Regions from separate parts of the Chromobacterium sp. INPA-IVC genome, predicted to be linked through region 3. Evidence: predicted binding sites of a transcription regulator. Region 3 holds the regulator's gene; each other region holds the start of a gene.

Region 1 (4,607 bases), on a different contig from region 3:
CAGAAGCACACCGCGCCGGCGGCGAGGCCGATGATCAGCGCGCCCTTGACGTCGACGAAGCCGGCGGCCGGGGTGATGGCCACCAGGCCGGCGACCGCGCCGGAGGCGATGCCCAGCACGGACGGTTTCTTCTTAGTCGCCCATTCGGCAAACATCCAGGCCAGCGCGGCCATCGCGGTGGCGACCTGGGTGGTGACCATGGCCATGCCGGCGCGGCCGTCGGCGGCGCCTGCCGAGCCGGCGTTGAAGCCGAACCAGCCTACCCACAACATCGACGCGCCCATCAGGGTCAGCACCAGGTTATGCGGCGGCATCGCCTCCTTGCCGAAACCGACGCGCTTGCCCAGCACCAGCGCGGTCACCAGGCCGGCCACGCCGGCGTTGATGTGCACCACGGTGCCGCCAGCAAAGTCCAGCACGCCCTTGTCGCCCATCCAGCCGCCCGGCGCCCACACCCAGTGCGCCACCGGCACGTAGACCAGCAATGACCACAGCGCCATGAATACCAGCATCGCCGAGAACTTCATCCGCTCGGCGAAGGCGCCGGTGATCAAAGCCGGGGTGATGATGGCGAAGGTCATCTGGAAGGTCATGAACACCGATTCCGGAATGGTGCCGGCCAGAGGATGCACGGCCAGCTTGCCGGCGTCCTTCATGTACACCATGCCGTCCAGCATGAAGCGCGACAGATCGCCGATGTACGGCGTCCCCACGGTGAAGGCCAGGCTGTAGCCAACCACGGCCCACAGCACAGTCACCAGCGCGGTGATGGCGAAGCTTTGCATCAGTGTGGCCAGCACGTTCTTTTTGCGGACCATGCCGCCGTAGAACAGCGCCAGGCCGGGAATGGTCATGAACAGCACCAGGGCGGTGGAGGTCAGCATCCAGGCGGTGTCGCCGGAGTTGATCACCTTGGCGGCGACCACCGCGGGACCGGCCGGCGCGTCGGCCAGGGCGGGCAGCGAGAGGGCGGCGAGCCCGGAAGCCATTGCAGCGAGTATCTTTTTCATTATGGTTTCCCCAGTTTCACAAAGCGGTCAGACCGCGTCGGCGCCGGTTTCGCCGGTGCGGATGCGGATCACCTGCTCCAGGTCGTAGACGAAGATCTTGCCGTCGCCGATCTTGCCGGTGCGGGCGGACTTCTCGATGGCTTCCACCACCTGGTCCAGCAGCGCGTCGTCGATGGCGATTTCCAGCTTCACCTTGGGCAAGAAGTCGACGACGTATTCTGCGCCGCGATACAGCTCGGTATGGCCTTTCTGGCGGCCGAATCCCTTGACCTCGGAAACGGTGACGCCTTGTACGCCGATGGCGGACAGCGCTTCGCGGACTTCGTCAAGCTTGAACGGCTTGATCACTGCGGTAACGAGTTTCATGGCGGCTCCTTCTCGGACGATTGACAGATGGTTCTGCTGCGGATGGTTATGCAGGAATCGTGCCAGCCCGCGATGGGCGTTCTCTGAATTGTGATGCACTGCAAAAAAGGCCGCGCTGGCCGTTTTGGCACTTTCCTTGTGCGCCGGGGCTGCTTATGCTGCACAGTTTTGGTGCATCGCTGCGCCGCAACATGGCCTGGATGAAATCTGGAGACGGGCTGACATGTCCTTGCGGGCAGGAAATGCGGGAGCGCGAGGGCGCTTTTTGCTACACTCGGCTGAAGATCAAGACACTGCGGGAGCCGCCACCATGTTGAGCCAGAAACTGTTTGAAGAAATCAGCGCCAAGATCAGCGAGACCATCGCCGCCAGCCCGGCCAAGGATATCGAGAAGAATGTCCGCGCGATGATGGCTTCCACGTTTTCCAAGATGGATCTGGTCACCCGCGAGGAATTCGACGTGCAGCAGGCGGTGCTGGCGCGCACGCGGGAAAAGCTGGCCGCGTTGGAGTCGCGCCTGGCCAGGCTGGAGAACCAAGTGTTTCCGGACGAGGCCGCGGCTAAAGCGGAAGAACAGTCCGAACTCGGCCACTCCTGAGCGCCATGACGCTGGCGGTGGTAGCGAGCAGGGCGCTGTCCGGGCTTGATGCGCCAGAGGTAGCCGTCGAGGTCCACCTCGCCAACGGCCTGCCCGCGTTCAATATCGTCGGCCTGCCCGACACCGAGGTGAAGGAAAGCCGGGACCGCGTCCGCGCCGCCATCCTCACCTCGGGATTCGAATTTCCCGCCCGCAAGATCACTGTCAATCTGGCTCCGGCCGACCTGCCCAAGGATTCCGGCCGCTTCGACCTGCCTATCGCCATCGGCATCCTGCTGGCTTCCGGCCAGGTGAAGAACGACGACATCGCCCATTACGAATTCGCCGGCGAGCTGGCGCTCAGCGGCGCGGTGCGTCCGGTGCGCGGCGCGTTGGCGATGGCCTGCCAGTGTCACGCCGCGGGCCGGGCCTTCGTGTTGCCTGCCGACAGCGCGGCGGAGGCTGCTGTGGTCGGCGGCGCGGCCATTTACGCGGTGGCGTCCTTGCCGCAGGCCTGCGCCTTCTTGAACGGTTTGCAGCCGCTGGAGCCTTTCGCCGGCGCGTTGGGCGGAGAGTGGCCGAACTATCCCGATCTCGGCGATGTCAAAGGCCAGTCCATCGCGCGCGGCGCGCTGGAAATCGCCGCGGCCGGCGGGCACAGCTTGCTGCTGATGGGGCCGCCCGGCACCGGCAAGTCGATGCTGGCGGCCAGGCTGCCGGGTTTGCTGCCGCCCTTGTCCGAGCGGGAGGCGCTGGAGAGCGCGGCGGTGCAGTCGCTGGGATCCCAGGGCTTCCAACCGGGTCGCTGGCGGGTGCGGCCGTATCGCTCTCCCCATCACACCGCCTCGGCGGTGGCGCTGGTCGGCGGAGGCAGCGAGCCCCGGCCTGGCGAGATCAGTCTGGCGCATCACGGCGTGTTGTTCCTGGACGAGCTGCCGGAGTTCGATCGCAAGGTATTGGAGGTGCTGCGGGAACCGTTGGAGAGCGGAGTGATCCATATCTCGCGCGCGGCGCGGCAGGCCAGTTTTCCGGCGCGCTTCCAGCTGGTGGCGGCGATGAATCCCTGCCCTTGCGGCTACCATGGCCATCCTTCCGGTCGCTGCCAGTGCTCGCCCGAGCAAGTGGCGAAGTATCGGGGTAAAATCTCCGGCCCCTTGCTGGACCGGATCGACTTGCAGGTGGAGGTGCCGGCCTTGACGGCGGCGGAGCTGCAGCATTCCACGCCGGGAGAGGGCAGCGAGCCGGTGCGCCGGCGGGTGTTCGAGGCCAGGGAGCGCCAGTTGGTGCGTCAGGGCGGCTTGAACGCGGCGCTGCAGGGCGAGGCGCTGGAGACGCATTGCCGCGGCGACGAGCACGCGCTGGCCGTGCTGGCCAAGGCTTTGCAACAACTTGGCTTGTCGGCGCGCGCGTATCATCGGATACTGCGGGTTTCGCGCACCATCGCTGATTTGCAGGGCGTTGAAACGATAAGCCGCAACCATGTATTGCAGGCGATCCAGCTCAGGCGCGTCATGCAAGGCGGCGCTTGATAGAATTGATCAATTAAATACGGATGGCATGATGGCCGTCCGACAGACATAGCGGTAGTGGTGAATGGCTAATCGAGACCTGAAAAACTCCCCCAGACCGTCGCGCGGGCGCGGCAATTCCTCCTCGTCGCGCAGCGGCGGAGGCGGCATGATGGCGGGCATCATCATCGGCCTGATCGTCGGCGTAGCGGTGGCGGTGGGGTTGGCGATGTATCTGAACCGCTCGCCGGCCGCCTTCCAGCCCAAGAACGAGCGCAAGGCGGAAGCGCCGCAGCCGCCGACCGAGCTGCTGGCGCCGGGCACCCGCATTTCCGAGGCCGCTTCGGCCACGACGCCGGCCGCGGCGGCTCCTGCCCAGCCGCAGCAGCAGGCGACGCTGGACTCCACCGAGACGGTGCCGCTGCCTCCGCCGGCAACCCCGCACGAAGCCAAGCCCAAGCCGGCGCAGCAAGCGCCGGCAAAGACCGGCAAGGATGAGCAGCGCTTCGATTTCTACAAGATTCTGCCGGGCCAGGTGGACGCGGTGACATCCGACGCCAAGTCCTCGCGTTCGGGGGAACCTTCGGCATCGGCGCCTGCCAAAAAAGTTTATTTGCAGCTGGGCGCGTTCCAGAACCAGGACGAGGCCGACAATCTGAAGGCCAAGCTGGCTTTGCTGGGTGTCGAAGCCAAGATCCAGTCGGTCAACGTGCCTGACAAGGGGATGGTCCATCGGGTCCGAGTGGGGCCGCTAAGCCGTCAGGACGATGTGGATCGCATCCGCGCGCAGTTGAAGCAGGACGGCATCAGCGCCAATGTGGTGAAGGCCGCCGAGTAAGTCTCATCTCTCCAAATAACGGGAAAAGAACATGAAGAAATGGTTGTTGTTGGCAATGCTGGCGGTCAGCGGCATGGCGAATGCCGCGATCCAGCTGGGCAAGGACTACACGATGCTGAGCACGCCCCAGCCAGTGGCCGATCCCAAGAAGGTGGAAGTGATCGAATTCTTCTCCTACCACTGCATCCATTGCTATGACGACGATCCGGCGCTCAACGCCTGGAGCAAGACCCTTCCGGCCGACGTGAGCTTCCGCAAGGAGCAGATCGTATGGCAGAAGTCGATGGAAGGCTTCGCCCGCATGTTCG
Region 2 (4,607 bases), on a different contig from region 3:
CGTCCATGCCGCGCAGCCTCAGGCCGTTGGCGGCCTCCAGCCCCAGCAGGCCGCCGCCGATCACCACCGCGCCGCGCCGCCGTCCTGCGGCCTCCATCATGTACTCGGTGTCGGCGATGTCGCGGTAGCCGATCACTCCCTCCAGCTCGCGTCCCGGAATCGGCAGCATCACCGGCGAGGAGCCGGTGGCAAGCAGCAGCCTGTCGTAGCCGGCTACGGCGCCGTCTTCCGCCACCACTTCGCGCCTAACCCTGTCGATGGCGCTGACGCGCTTGCCCATATGCAGCGCGATGCACCGCTCCGCGTACCACTCCGGCGGATTCAGCACGATGTCGCCGAACGCCTGCTCCCCCGCCAGCACCGGCGACAACAGGATGCGGTTGTAGTTGGGATGCGGTTCCGCGCCGAACACCGTGATGTCGTAGAGATCCGGCGCCAGCGCCAGCAGCTCCTCCACCGCGCGGATGCCGGCCATGCCGTTGCCCACCACCACCAGCCGCTGCCGGGCCCGGTCTTTCAGTTCGGCCATGTCCATGTCCGTCTCCTCACACGCGGGCGGCGGCCGCCGCCCAGTTGCCGCGCCAGCGCCGCTGCACGCCGGCCAGGCTGAGCCAGGCCAGCAGGCACAGACCGGCGAACAGCCACAAGCCGGGCGCGTAGTCGCCGCTGGCCTGCTTGACCGCGCCCAGGCCCGCCGCCAGGGTGAAGCCGCCCACGCCGCCGGCCATGCCCACCAAGCCGGTCATCACGCCCAGCTCCCGGCCGAAGCGCTGCGGCACCAGCTGGAACACCGCGCCGTTACCCGCGCCCAGGCACAGCATGGCCAGCACGAACAGGGCCAGCGCCGCGCCCGCGCCGCCGGCGTTCAGCGCGGCCGCGGCCATCAGCAAGGCGCAGGCCAGATAAACCGCCAGCAGCGAACGGGTGCCGCCCAGCCTGTCGGCCAGCATGCCGCCCAAGGGCCGCATCACCGAGCCGGCAAACACGCAGGCGGCGGTATAGAGCCCGGCGGTTTTGGCGTCGAAGCCGAATTGATCGTGGAAATAACCGGGCAAAGCGCCGGCGAAACCGGAAAAGCCGCCGAAAGTCATCGAGTAGAAGAACATGAACCACCAGGCGTCCTTTTCCTTCAGCACGGCCAGGTAATCAGCCAACCGTTTCGGCGCCACGGCGGCGGGCGCCTCCCTGGCGCACAGGGCGAAAATCGCCAGCGTCAGCAACAGCGGCACACAGGCCAGGCCGAACACGTTCTGCCAGCCGTAAGCCATGGCCAGCGCCGGCGCGAACAAGGCCGCCAGCACCGTGCCGGAATTGCCCGCCCCGGCGATGCCCATCGCCGCGCCCTGATGCTGCGGCGGATACCAGCGCGAGGCCAGCGGCAGCGCGGCGGCGAACGAGGCCCCGGCCACGCCCAGCAGCGCGCCCAGCGCCAGCATCGCGCCGAAGCTGGACAGATCGGCGAGCCAGCCGCCGAACAGCGCGGCGATCACGATGATCTGGCCAAGCATCCCGGCGCGCTTGGCGCCGATGCGGTCCGCCAGCGCGCCCATCAGCGGCCGCAGCAAAGCGCCGGCCAGGATGGGCGTGGCCACCATCAGGCCGCGTTGCTGGGTGGAAAGCCCGAGCGCGGCGGCGATGGGCACCTGCAACGGCCCCAGCAGATACCAGGCCATGAAGCTCAAGTCAAAGTACAGAAAGGCGCAAGCCAGCGTAGGCCGGTGCCCGGACTGCCAGAAGCTACGGTTCATGATCGCTCCCGGCGCGCGGTCCGCCCTCTCCGCCCGGCCGGCTTGCGGCCAGGCCATCGGCAGGAACGGCGGATTCAGTCCGCGCGCAGATAGTCAAAACAAAACGGCGTCCTCTCCGTATCTGAACAGGAGAGGACGCCGTTGTCCCTAGTGGCAATCACCTACGCTGGCGTTTGCCCGAATGTGTCCGACGGCGCGCCGTTGCGCCGTCCGGGATCAAGAACGCAAATCGCGTGCCAGCCTGCAAGCCCCGGTTTTAGCTGGCGTGGCCATTTTTGCTGCACCGCATCAGTGCGTTTCCGCCAAATCCGCACCGGTTTTGGGCGGCGGCCACGCCTGCCCGTCCATCAACAGGGCGGGATGCCGACCGGATTCCGGCAAGGCGACGCCGCAGCGCTCCGCCGCCTGGCGGTACAGCGCCGTTCCGCAAATCGCCTGGGCGATGTCCCGATCGCCATCGCCCCGCCACAGCCCCCAGCGGCGGTATTGCCGCAAAAACCACAGCGTGTCGGCCGGATCGGGGAAGTTGACCCGCCCCTCGTCGAAGAAGCGTAGCGGCGCGGCCTGCAAGGGGTGCGCGCGCCAATGCCGCAGGATGGTTTCCGCCGGCACGCCCAGCCAGGCGTCCTCGGCCAGCCAGGCCGCCGCCTGCTCCTGGTTGTCCGGCTGGTCCAGCCAGTGGCAGGCCAGCAGCAGGGTTTCGATCAGCGCCGAGGCCAGCTGCAGCTGCCGATCAGCCAGCTCGCGGCGGCAGATCAGCGCCTTTTCCGGATGTTCCGGCCAGATGGCCGCGCTATCGGCGACCAGGCAAGCGCTGCCCTGCGCTTCGGTCACCGCGTGCCAGGGCTGGCCCGCGCAATAGCCGTCCAGCGCGCCCGTCCGCATCGCCGCGCCCATCTGTGGCGGCGGAATGACCACGCAGCGCGCGTCGCGCAAGGGATGCACGTCCTGGGCCGCCAGCCAGTAATACAGCCACATCGCGTGGGTGCCGGCGGGAAAGGTGTGCGCCAGGCGCAAGGGGCGGCCCAAGCGGCGGGCGATGTCGGCCAGGCTGGCGCCGTCGCGCCGCTGCGCCGCCAGGCCCGGACTCAAGCTGATGCCCTGGCCATTGCGATTCAGCGTCATCAACACCGTCATATCGCATTGCGGCCCGCCCAGGCCCAGCTGCATGCCGCAAGCCAGGCCGTGCAGCGCATGGGCGGCGTCCAGCTGCCCGGCCAGCAGGCGGTCGCGCAATGCCGCCCAGGATGGCTGCCGCAGCGGCTGCAGCGCCAGGCCGTTCATGCGGTCCAGCCCCAGCCGGCAGGCGACCGCCAGCGGCGCGCAATCGGTCAGCGGCAGGAAGCCGACGCGGACCCGCGCCAAGCTGTTGTCTTCAGGATAATCTGCATGCATCGCGGCCTCTCAATCCAGCAGCTCGCTGGCGTGGATCAGTTGAAGAGCCAGGTCGGCCAGGCGCAAGCCCGACCTCATCGCCTGGCTGCGCAGCAGCGCGTACGCCTCTTCTTCGCCAAGCCGCCGCCTGCGCATCAGGATGCCCTTGGCCCGTTCGATCAGCTTGCGCTCCGCCAGTTGCTGCTCCATGTCGGCCAGCTTGCGCTTCAGCGCGGCATCCTCCTCGAACTTGACCCTGGCCATGTCTACGATGGGCGCCAGCCGCTCCGCGGAGACGTGGTCGACGATGTAGGCGGTGACCCCGGCGCGCACCGCGGCCTGGATGGCGGGCACCCCGCCGTGTTCGGCGAACATCACCACCGGGCGCGGCGCGGAGCGCTCCATCAGCGCGAGCTGCTCCAGCGTGTCGCGCGTCGGCGATTCGGTATCGACGATGATGACGTCCGGCCGCTCCGACTCCGCCAGCCGCAGCAGCTCGGCCGCGCCGTCGGCCTGGGCGATGACCAGGTAGCCGGCGTCGGCGAAGGCGTCGCGCAGCTGCCGCATCGGCCGGTCGGTATCGTTGACCAGCAACAGCCTCAAGGGAGCGGACGGGTCCATGGTCTCATTCGCGCAATGGGTCTGCGGGAGATAAAAGCAAACCCCATGCCCGAATGCCATGACGACGCAAAAACGCCCGCGTGAGCGGGCGTTGCGTGAATCAGCCGGCTTTGGCCGGTTCCGGCTTGCCTCCCGGCGGCGGGCCGCCCGACTCCTCGTCCAGATTGCTCTCGGCGCGGCGGCCTGCCCAGTAGGCGGCGTTGACGATGCCCAGCTTTTCCGGATGGAACACCGGGTCCACGCCTTGCGCCTTCTGCGCCTCGTAATCGCGCAGGCAGGCCAGCGCCGGCTTCTGCATCAGGATGATGGCGATGATGTTCAGCCAGGCCATCAGGCCGACGCCGATATCGCCCAGACCCCAAGCCAGATCGGCGGTCTTCACCGTGCCGTAGACGGTGGCCGCCATCAGCCCCACCTTCAGCGCGAACACCAGCCACGGCCGCCGCGCCTTGCGGTTGATGAAGGCGATGTTGGTCTCGGCGATGTAGTAGTAGGCGATGATGGTGGTGAAGGCGAAGAAGAACAGCGCCAGCGCGACGAACACCGAGCCGAAGCCCGGCATGATGCTTTCCATCGCGGTCTGCACATAGCCCGGACCGGCAGCCACGCCGGCAATGCCGGTGTACAGCGCCGCGCCGTCCGGCCCCTGGACATTGTACTGGCCGGTGATCAGCAGCATGAAGGCGGTGGCGGAACAGACGAACAGGGTGTCGATGTAGACCGAGAACGCCTGCACCAGGCCCTGCTTGGCCGGATGGCTGACCGCCGCGGCGCTGGACGCGTGCGGACCGGTGCCCTGGCCGGCCTCGTTGGAATAGATGCCGCGCTTCACGCCCCACTGGATGGCGAAGCCCAGCACCGCGC
Region 3 (4,607 bases):
ATGCGGGTGCCCAGCTCCAGCACCTCGGCCAGCATTTCCTGTTCCAGCAATATGCTTTCCTCCACCGTGATGCCGGTGTCGGACAGGGGATGGCGGCGACGGGTTTCGGAGAAGCGTTTGACCAGGGTTTCCGGCTTGGCCTCCAGGAACAGCAGCCGCACATCGATGCCTTGGGCCTTCAGGGATTCCACCACCTTGGGCAGCGCGCCCAGCGTGGGGCCGGAGCGGGTGTCCACGCTGATGGCGATGTCCTTGTAGCCGAAGTCGGCATACATCGCCATCGCTTCCGGCAGCATGGTGGCGGGCAGGTTGTCCACGCAGTAGAAGCCCGAGTCTTCCAGCGCGCGCAGTGCCACCGACTTGCCGGAACCGGACAGGCCGCTAATCAATATCAGGCGCATTTTCCTGGTCTCGCAAGAAATTGGTGTGGCGTTCGATGAATTCGCGGGTGCTGTCGATGCCGCGCAGCTGCAGGATGTAGTTGCGCACGGCGGCCTCCACCAGCACCGCCAGGTTGCGGCCGGCGGCCACGGGCAGCACTACCTTGCGCACGGTGACGCCGATGATGTCCTGGGTCTCGGACTGGATGTTCAGCCTATCCAGCGCCTGCATCGCCTGGTCGTTGGCCTTGACCAGATGGATGATCAGTTTCAGCACCTTCTTGGGGCGGACCGCGGTCTCGCCGAAGATGGTGCGGATGTTGAGGATGCCGAGGCCGCGCACTTCCAGGAAGTCGCGCAGCAGCGGCGGGCAGCGGCCTTCCAGCGTATCTGGGCCGATGCGGTACAGCTCGACGGCGTCATCGGCCACCATGCCGTGGCCGCGGGAGATCAACTCCAGCGCCAGCTCGCTCTTGCCCATCGCGGAGTCGCCCATGATCAGCACGCCGATCTCGAACACGTCGAGGAACACGCCGTGCAGCACGGTCGACACCGCCAGCGCGCGGGCCAGGTAGATCCGCAGCACGTCCATCAGGTACGGGCTTTCCAGCGTGCTGCACATCAGGGGCACGTTGTGGCTGTGGCAGTAGTCGCGCAGCAGCCGGGGCACCGGCTGGTTGTTGGTGACCATCACCACCGACATGCTCTTGTGGAACAGCTGGTCCAGCGCGGTCTTGGCCGCCGACTGCTCCAGTTTGTTCAGGTAGTCGACCTCGGCGAGGCCCAGCACTTGCACCCGGTTGGGGTGGATGAAGTTCAGGTGGCCGACCAGGGCCAGCGTCGGGCGCTGGTCGTCGTTGCCGATCACGTTGTCGGAGCCGCCGGTGCCGGCGACCCAAGTCAGATTCAGCTTCTGCTGGTTTTCCTGATACAGCCGGCGCACGGTGATGCTAGGCATGGGGCGTCCATTCGCAAAGCAGCTTGTACAGTTCGTCGCGCGCGCCGGTGCCCAGCATCTGCTCGCGCATCTGGCGGCTGGAGAACAGCTGCGCCAGCTCCGACAGCACCTGCAGGTGCAGGTCGGTGGCGTGCTCGGGGACCAGCAGCACGAACAGGCATTGCACCGGCTTGCCGTCCGGCGCGTCGAAGGGAATGGGCGCCTTCAGGCGGATGAACACGCCAGTGGCTTCCTTGAGGCCGCGCGCGCGGCCGTGGGGAATGGCCACGCCCTGGCCGAGTCCGGTGGAGCCCAGTTTTTCACGGCTGAACAGGCTGTCGAAAACCTCGCTGCGGGCGATGCCGCGGGTATTCTCCACGAGCAGCCCCACTTGTTCGAACACCCGCTTCTTGCTGGCGACGTCCAGATCCAGCAGGATATGGTCCGGGGTCAGGATCTTGCCGATGAGAGTCATGTTGGATTATGCATGCGGCTCTTGGGGTGAAACTGTGAATTCTACGTTGCCTTGATAGTACTGAAAACCGGCAAGCGCAAAGAAAAACGGGAACCGTCAGGCTCCCGTTGTCTTCAGCTAGGCCTTACAGCGTGGCCTGGGTCTGAGACGCTTCGCCCGAGCCCAGCGCGCGGTGCTCGGTCAGCTTTTCCTTGTACTTCAGGACTTGGCGGTCCAGCTTGTCCATCAGGAGGTCGATGGCGGCGTAGAGGTCGGCCTCGGAAGCTTCGATGTGGATGTCCTTGCCGGACAGGTGCACATTGACTTCAGCCTTCTGGACCAGCTTGTCCACCGACAGGGTGACGGAGATATCGATCACGTGGTCGACATGGCGGGTAATGCGCTCGAGCTTGTTCTCGATGTATTCGCGCAGCGACGGGGTGACTTCCAGGTGCAGGCCAGTTACTTTGAGGTTCATACCCTAGCTCCTTCTGGTGTTGACCACCCGGTCGGGTTGCCGGGCGGCATTGTATTCTTGAGGCGCCCTACAGTGCCTTGCGCAGATTCACCGCCGGAATCTGCATGGCTTCACGATACTTGGCTACGGTGCGTCTGGCAACCTGTATTCCCTGCTTGGCCAGCGCGTCGGCGATGGCGCTGTCGGACAACGGCTTCGCGCGGTCCTCGGCGTCTATCATGCCGCGGATATGGGCCTTGATCGCCGTGGCGGAGCACTCTCCGCCGCTTTCAGTTTCCAGCGAACTGCCGAAGAAATACTTGAGTTCGAACAAGCCCCGCGAACAAAGCAGGTATTTCTGGCTGGTGGATCGGGAAACGGTGGATTCGTGCAGGCCCAGTTCTTCCGCGATGTCCCGCAGGATCAGCGGGCGCATCGCCACTTCGCCGTGCTCAAAGAACGATTGCTGGCGCTCAACGATAGCTTCCGCCACTTTGAGTATGGTGTCAAACCGTTGCTGGATGTTCTTGACCAGCCAGCGCGCCTCCTGCAAACGGCCGGACATTTCGCCGCCGGCGCGCTGGTCGGCCAGCATGCGCTCGTACAGCCGGTTGACTCGCAGGCGGGGCATCGCCGCGCGATTGAGCTCGGCCGCCCAGCGGCCGCGCAGCTTGCGCACGCTGATGTCGGGAATCACGTAATGGATGTCGCCGTGGCCGAAGCCGGTGGCCGGGTGCGGGTTGAGGCGGGCGATCAGCGCCTGCGCGCCGCGCAGCGCCGCGTCGTCGCAGCGCAGCAGCTTTTTCAGCTTGGCGTAGTCGCGGCCGCCGAGCAGGGCCAGGTGCTCGCGGACGATGGCCAGCGCCAGCGCGTGCCCGGGCTCGCCGCCGGGAAGGCGCTGCAGCTGAAGCGTCAGCGATTCTGCCAGCGAGCGGGCGCCGACGCCTGCGGGATCGAATTGCTGCAGCAGCTTGAGGCCCACGGCCAGCTCGTCGACTTCCAGCTCCAGCTCCAGCGGCAGGTTGCCGGCCAGCTCGTCCAGCTCCAGCGGCAGGTAGCCGTCGTCGTCCAGCTCCTCGATCAGCAGGCGCATCACCGCGCGGTCGCGGTCGGAGAGGGCGATCTCGCTCAATTGGGTCAGCAGGTGTTCGCGCAGGCTGACCGGGCAGGGCACGTTGAGCATGGGGTCGAAGTCGTCGTCGTCCCCCCTGCGGCTGCCCGCGCCCCAATCTAGTAGCTCGCCGGCGCTGTCGTCGCGTCCATCCGCCTCTTGCGGCTCGGCCGCGCTTTCGGGCTGCTCCGCGCTGTCGGCCGCGGCTTCGCCGTCGCGGGGCTCGTCGCCGCGCTCCAACAGCGGATTGTCCAGCAGGAAACGCTCCACCTCCGTCTGCAGGTCCAGCGTGGACAGTTGCAGCAACTTGATCGATTGCTGCAGCTGCGGCGTCAGCGTCAGTTGCTGGGATACCTTGAGCTGAAGTGCCTGTTTCATCGTTTACAGATGGAAGTGCTCGCCGAGGTAGACCTCGCGCACTCTCTCGTTGTTGACCAGTTCTTCCGGCTCGCCGGAGGCCAGCACCGAGCCGTCGCTGATGATGTAGGCGCGGTCGCAGATGCGCAGCGTCTCGCGCACGTTGTGGTCGGTGATTAGCACGCCGATGCCGCGCTCCTTCAGGAAGGAGATGATCTTCTGGATGTCGATCACCGCGATCGGGTCCACGCCGGCGAACGGCTCGTCCAGCAGGATGAAGCGCGGGCGGGTGGCCAGCACGCGGGCGATCTCCACCCGGCGGCGCTCGCCGCCGGACAGCGACAGCGCGTTGCTGTCGCGCAGGTGGCCGATGTTGAGGTCGTCCAGCAGCAGGTCCAGCTCTTTCTCCAGCTCCTTGCCCTTGAGGCCGGAGATTTCCAGGATGGCGGCGATGTTCTCTTCCACCGTCATGCGGCGGAAGATGGACGCCTCCTGCGGCAGGTAGCCGAGGCCGAGCTGGGCGCGCTGATGGATCGGGTAGTGGGTGATGGACGCGTCGTCCAGGCGGATGTCGCCGTCGTCGGCGCCGATCAGGCCGACGATCATGTAGAAGCTGGTGGTCTTGCCGGCGCCGTTGGGACCGAGCAGGCCGACGACTTCGCCGCTCTCGATGCTGAGCGACACGTCTTTGACCACGGTGCGCTTCTTGAAGCGCTTTTTCAGGTTGGTGACGGTGAGGATGCTGTGCTTCATTGCGCGGCGGCTCCGGCGGCGGGCTTGGCGGCCGCCGGTTGCGACGCGGTGTTCTTCGGCTGCAGGATCACGGTGGTGCGTCCGCCCTTGCCGGCGTTGGCGCCGCCGCCCATCACCTGGTAGACCTCGCTCTGGGTGTCGTAGGTGATCACGTTGCC
Region 4 (4,607 bases), on a different contig from region 3:
GCGTGGAGACCGCGGGCCAGCAGAATTATCTGAATGCGAGTGGATTCGAGTTGTTGCAGGGGTTTTATTTCGGCAAGCCGATGGCGCTGAACCACTTCCGGCAGTGGCTGTACTCCGGAGTGATTCAGGACCGGTCGCCGATGCGGCGAAAGGGCGGCGGCCGTTAGAGGCCAGGAGCGGGTTTGGGGGATGGGTTGGGGCATGGGGCCGCGTTTGCTACAATGCGGCCCTTTTTATTTCGAAGGAAGCAGTGGCATGGAATACGCCGTGCAACGCTACGCCGCCACCCGGCCCTGGGCCAAGCGAGTGGGGCAGCTGTATGCCCAGACGGTCCAGGCCGCCGAGGCGCGGGCGCAGATGAAGGATGTGATCAAGCGCGAGTTGGAGCGCGCGGCGCAAGTGTTCGAGATTCCGCAGGCCACCATTGTCTGCGAATTGGCGTTGGCCGAGGCCTGGGGCCACTTCGCTCGCCACGGGCGCGTGGTGTCCCATCTGGATGGCGCGCTGGCGGCCGCCTTGGCCAGCACCCGGCAGCCGTCGAACCTGCCCGATACGCTGAATCTGCCCGCCGCAGCCTTCTTCCTGCATGTGCCGGGCGAGGGCGGGGCCTTCATCGCGCATCAGCCGGAACGCCGCGCCCTGCTGCTGACGATGGTGCGGATGGGTTTCGCGCCGGATGGAGTCAACTGGCTGCAGGCGGCGGACCAGGTGGAGTTGGCGCGGGTGGAGTACCCGGGCGAGCTGGCGCCGCAGCTGGAAGGTGTAGCCGCCGATTGGCAGGGGCTGCTGTCCGCCGTATTGAACGGCCTGGCGATGATGACCCAGCCCAAGCTGGAGCTGGCCAAGGGCTGGGAGGCTTCCGCGCCGGCGGAGTGGGTGGCGGAAGCCGCGCATCCCTCGTGCGTCAAGACCCGGCAGAAGGCGCGCAGCCAGCTGTTGAAGTCCGGCTTCGGCGAGGTGACTTTCTGCCGGGTGCCGGAACTGGCCGATGGCGCCGAATACACGAGCCAGGGTTACTGGCGCCGCCAGTCTTTCGGCGCGGACAAGGCGCATTCGCGCCTGGTATGGGTGGCGCCGCGCTGAGCTTGGCGAGCAGGCCTTGCCCGGCGGCGTGGAAGCGCTTGCCGAGGAGATGAAACGCCCGGTTGAGCCGGGCGTTTTTTTTTGGGGCGCCGATTACGCGGGTGTCAGTACTCGTTGAGCAAGGTGCGGATCAGCTCGCGCATCTTTTCCATGTCGAAAGGCTTCTGGCAGCAGGCGGCGATGCCGGCGTCTTCCAGATCGCTCTGGCCGATATTGTCGCTGTCGCTGGTGATCATCATCACCGGGGCGTCCGGCTGGAGGCCGCTGCTGCGGACGTGGCGGGCGAAGTCCAGCCCGTCCATGCCCGGCATGTGGTAATCGGTGATGATGAGCTTGAACGGCTCCTGTTCCAGATACGGTATGGCCGCCTCGCTGCTGGCCGCCTCGCAGAAATGCTCGAAGCCCAGCTTTTCCAGCACCTGCCGGATGTGATGGCGCGAAGTGCTGCTGTCGTCGACGATGAGCACGTTCATCAGCGCCATGTCGGAATCGATTTCGGCGCCCAGGCTGGGGCAGTTGAGAAAACTCATCACCGATTGCATCGCCAGGTCGAATTCCTCCGGCGTGAACGGCTTGGGCAGAATGGCCAGGCTGCCGGCCTGGCGTATCGTTTCCAGTCTTTCCGGGTTGGTTTCGCTGGAGATCAGGATGAAGGGCACATCGTACAGATCATCGCTTTCCCGCAGCTCCCTGACCAGCTCCGCGCCCGTGATGTCAGGCAGGTGGTAGGCGCTGATGATCAGGTTCGGCCGCCTTTGCCGGGCCTGCTCTATCAGCTCGCGGCCGGAAGGGTGGACTTCTATCTGGGCGGCGCCCATCGCTTCCAGCGCCTTGGTGATGATTTGCGCCTGCACCTGGGAGGGCTCGGCCAATGAGATCAGCAGTTGTTCCAAAGCCAGCATCGCTCTGCTCCGACATTCTACTTATTTACATTATTGTCGGTTTGGCACGATTTGGATGGGCCGGCAAGCAAAATCCTCAAATGGCTTGATGAGGATGGGCCTGGTTCGGGGCGGCAAGTTTTGCCGCCGCTCGCGCCGCGTCCGGCCGGCAAACTTGCCGCTTGCGGCCGAATCAGCGTGAAAACTTGGCTTTGCGCGGCTTTCAAGCGCTGGCACACTTCGTGCTTTAGCGTAGGCCAGCGAGGAGATTGCCCAATGCTAGACAAGATTGCCCACTATTTCGATTTTCAGCAGCGCGCGCTGAATTTGCAGTCCTATCGCGCAGAAGTGATAGGCAGCAACATCGCGAACGCTGAAACGCCGTATTACAAGGCGGTGGATTTCGATTTCAAGTCCGCGCTGCAAGCGCAGGTGGACAAGCAGGGGCAACTGAAGCTGGCCCAGACCGACGCGCGCCACATCGCCAACCAGACCGGCGACGGTTCCGGCACGCCGCTGCAGTATCGCAGCGCGGTGCAGCCCAGCCTGGACGGCAACACGGTGGACATGGACGTGGAGCGCGGCGCTTTCGCCGACAACGCCTTGCAGTATCAGACCACGCTGGCTTTCCTCAACAAGAAGATCAGCGGGCTGAGCTCGGCGATCCAGGGCAGCGGCACGGGAGGCTGATAAATGTCATTGTCCAATCTCTTCAATATTTCGGGTTCGGCGCTGTCGGCGCAGTCGATGCGGCTCAACGTGGTGGCCAGCAACCTGGCCAATGCGGAAAGCGCCACCAGTTCGACCGGCCAGCCTTACAAGGGGCGCCACGTGGTGTTCACCGCGATTCCGGTGGACAACGCCCAGCCGCAGGTGGCCGGCGTGCGCGTGACGTCGGTGGTGGAAGACCAATCGCCGCCGAGGCTGAAGTATGAACCGGGCAATCCGCTGGCCGACGAGCGCGGCTACGTGACCATGCCCAACGTCAACGTGGTGGAGGAGATGGCGGACATGATCGCCGCCTCTCGCGCCTACCAGAACAACGTTGAAATGATGAACACCGCCAAGACGCTGCTGCAGAAGACGCTGCAGCTCGGCCAGTAAACCAGGTAAAGGGTGACGCCATGACTACCGCAGCGACCAACAGCACCACCGGCAACGCGTTCAATTTCAATTCGCTGAACAGCCAGACCACGCCTGGCGCCAGCAGCGTCCAGACGGCCAATGGCTCGAGCGGCAGCGGCAGCGGCTCTTTGTCCGCCACCAGCGCGCAAAGCCTGCAGAACAATTTCCTGACCCTGCTGACCGCGCAGCTGAACGCGCAGGATCCGCTGAATCCGATGGACAACAGCCAGCTGACCAGCCAGATGGCCCAGATCAGCCAGGTAGCGGGTCTGCAGACCCTGAACCAGACCATGCAGCAGATGGTATCCGCGCAGAGCGCCACCCAGTCGCTGATGGCCTCCAGCATGATAGGCAAGAACGTGATGGTGGCCGGCAACACCCTGACCGCGCCGGCCGCCGGCCAGACAACTCAGGCGGGCGTGCTGCTGAACGGACCCGCCGCTTCGGTGCAGGTCAATGTGCTGGATCAGAACGGCAATCTGGTGGATACGGTGCCGCTGCAAAACCCGGGCACGGGGCTGACAACCTTCAGCTGGGATGGCAAAGACGCCAACAACAACCAGCTGCCGGCCGGCGGCACCTATACCTTCCAGGTCAAGGTGGCGCAGTCCAGCTCGTCCGGCAACACCACCGCCACGGCCTACAACACCCAGCAGGTCCAGGCGGTGTCCTGGGCCAACGGCACGCCGATGCTGGTGCTGCCGGGCAACAACCTGGTGCCGTTGTCCAATGTCGCGCAGATGTCCTGAAGCACGTTGCCGAATAAAGCTTGATGAGGAGTAGTTGAGATGGGCTTTCAACAAGGTCTGAGTGGTCTGAACGCGGCGTCCGTGCAGCTGGACACCATAGGCAACAACGTGGCCAACGCCAATACCGTCGGTTTCAAGAGCTCGCGCACCGAGTTTGCCGATCTCTACGGCAACAGCCTGTACGGCATCACCGCCACCACACCTGGCATCGGTACCCAGGTGCAGGCGGTGACGCAGAACATGGGCAACGGTAACCTGGACTCCACCGGCCGCAGCCTGGACCTGGCGATCAATAATGCCGGCTTCTTCATCATGGGCTTGCCCAACGGCACGCAGGCTTATACCCGCAACGGCCAGTTCCAGGTCAATAACCAAGGTTACTTGGTCAACTCGGCCGGCAATTTTGTCCAGGGTTGGACGGCGAATTCGAGCGGGAATGTTTCCCAAGGGCCGGTCGGCAATCTGCAACTGACGACCACGTCTATCGCGCCGCACGCCACGAGCAAGCTGAGCATGCCGGTGCAGTTGAACTCCAATCAAAAAACGCCCACCGGCTCGCCCTTGAACAATCCGGCGGACCCCACGTCGTATAACTGGCCGAATACCGTGCAGGTATTCGACAGCCTGGGCAATCCGCACCAGATGGTGTTCTATTACTCGCTGACATCGTCCGCCGCCACCGGCAACACCTGGACGGTCAATGCCTATGTAGACGGCAAGCCGACGACTACGACCGGCGGCGGCGCAAGCTTCTCCCTGAATTTCGACA

What was found. The regulator sigma-54, encoded in region 3, starts transcription at its own class of promoters, with help from an activator protein. The targets are predictions, from matches to a motif close to CTGGCACGCTTCATGCTT.
Region 1: the regulator sigma-54 is predicted to act here: its motif matches at 1,425-1,442, upstream of glnK (P-II family nitrogen regulator).
Region 2: the regulator sigma-54 is predicted to act here: its motif matches at 1,971-1,988, upstream of ACX17K_RS00965 (nitrate/nitrite transporter).
Region 4: the regulator sigma-54 is predicted to act here: its motif matches at 2,195-2,212, upstream of flgB (flagellar basal body rod protein FlgB).

The regions. Positions count from the first base shown of each region.
Region 1 covers NZ_JBTNLS010000012.1:11,405-16,011, reverse strand. Annotated here, with positions in the region: gene ACX17K_RS20655 (ammonium transporter) at 1-1,010, opposite strand, end outside; gene glnK (P-II family nitrogen regulator) at 1,038-1,376, opposite strand; gene ACX17K_RS20645 (accessory factor UbiK family protein) at 1,687-1,974, shown strand; gene ACX17K_RS20640 (YifB family Mg chelatase-like AAA ATPase) at 1,980-3,482, shown strand; gene ACX17K_RS20635 (SPOR domain-containing protein) at 3,547-4,299, shown strand; gene ACX17K_RS20630 (thiol:disulfide interchange protein DsbA/DsbL) at 4,331-4,607, shown strand, end outside.
Region 2 covers NZ_JBTNLS010000001.1:198,675-203,281, reverse strand. Annotated here, with positions in the region: gene nirB (nitrite reductase large subunit NirB) at 1-535, opposite strand, end outside; gene ACX17K_RS00965 (nitrate/nitrite transporter) at 546-1,748, opposite strand; gene ACX17K_RS00960 (CmpA/NrtA family ABC transporter substrate-binding protein) at 2,037-3,143, opposite strand; gene ACX17K_RS00955 (ANTAR domain-containing response regulator) at 3,153-3,743, opposite strand; gene ACX17K_RS00950 (alanine/glycine:cation symporter family protein) at 3,844-4,607, opposite strand, start outside.
Region 3 covers NZ_JBTNLS010000006.1:216,082-220,688, reverse strand. Annotated here, with positions in the region: gene rapZ (RNase adapter RapZ) at 1-401, opposite strand, end outside; gene hprK (HPr(Ser) kinase/phosphatase) at 382-1,338, opposite strand; gene ptsN (PTS IIA-like nitrogen regulatory protein PtsN) at 1,331-1,792, opposite strand; gene hpf (ribosome hibernation-promoting factor, HPF/YfiA family) at 1,917-2,249, opposite strand; gene ACX17K_RS12750 (RNA polymerase factor sigma-54) at 2,317-3,717, opposite strand; gene lptB (LPS export ABC transporter ATP-binding protein) at 3,721-4,449, opposite strand; gene lptA (lipopolysaccharide transport periplasmic protein LptA) at 4,446-4,607, opposite strand, start outside.
Region 4 covers NZ_JBTNLS010000005.1:206,121-210,727, forward strand. Annotated here, with positions in the region: gene ACX17K_RS10725 (EAL domain-containing protein) at 1-167, shown strand, start outside; gene ACX17K_RS10730 (hypothetical protein) at 256-1,083, shown strand; gene ACX17K_RS10735 (response regulator) at 1,188-1,985, opposite strand; gene flgB (flagellar basal body rod protein FlgB) at 2,241-2,654, shown strand; gene flgC (flagellar basal body rod protein FlgC) at 2,658-3,068, shown strand; gene ACX17K_RS10750 (flagellar hook assembly protein FlgD) at 3,089-3,838, shown strand; gene flgE (flagellar hook protein FlgE) at 3,878-4,607, shown strand, end outside.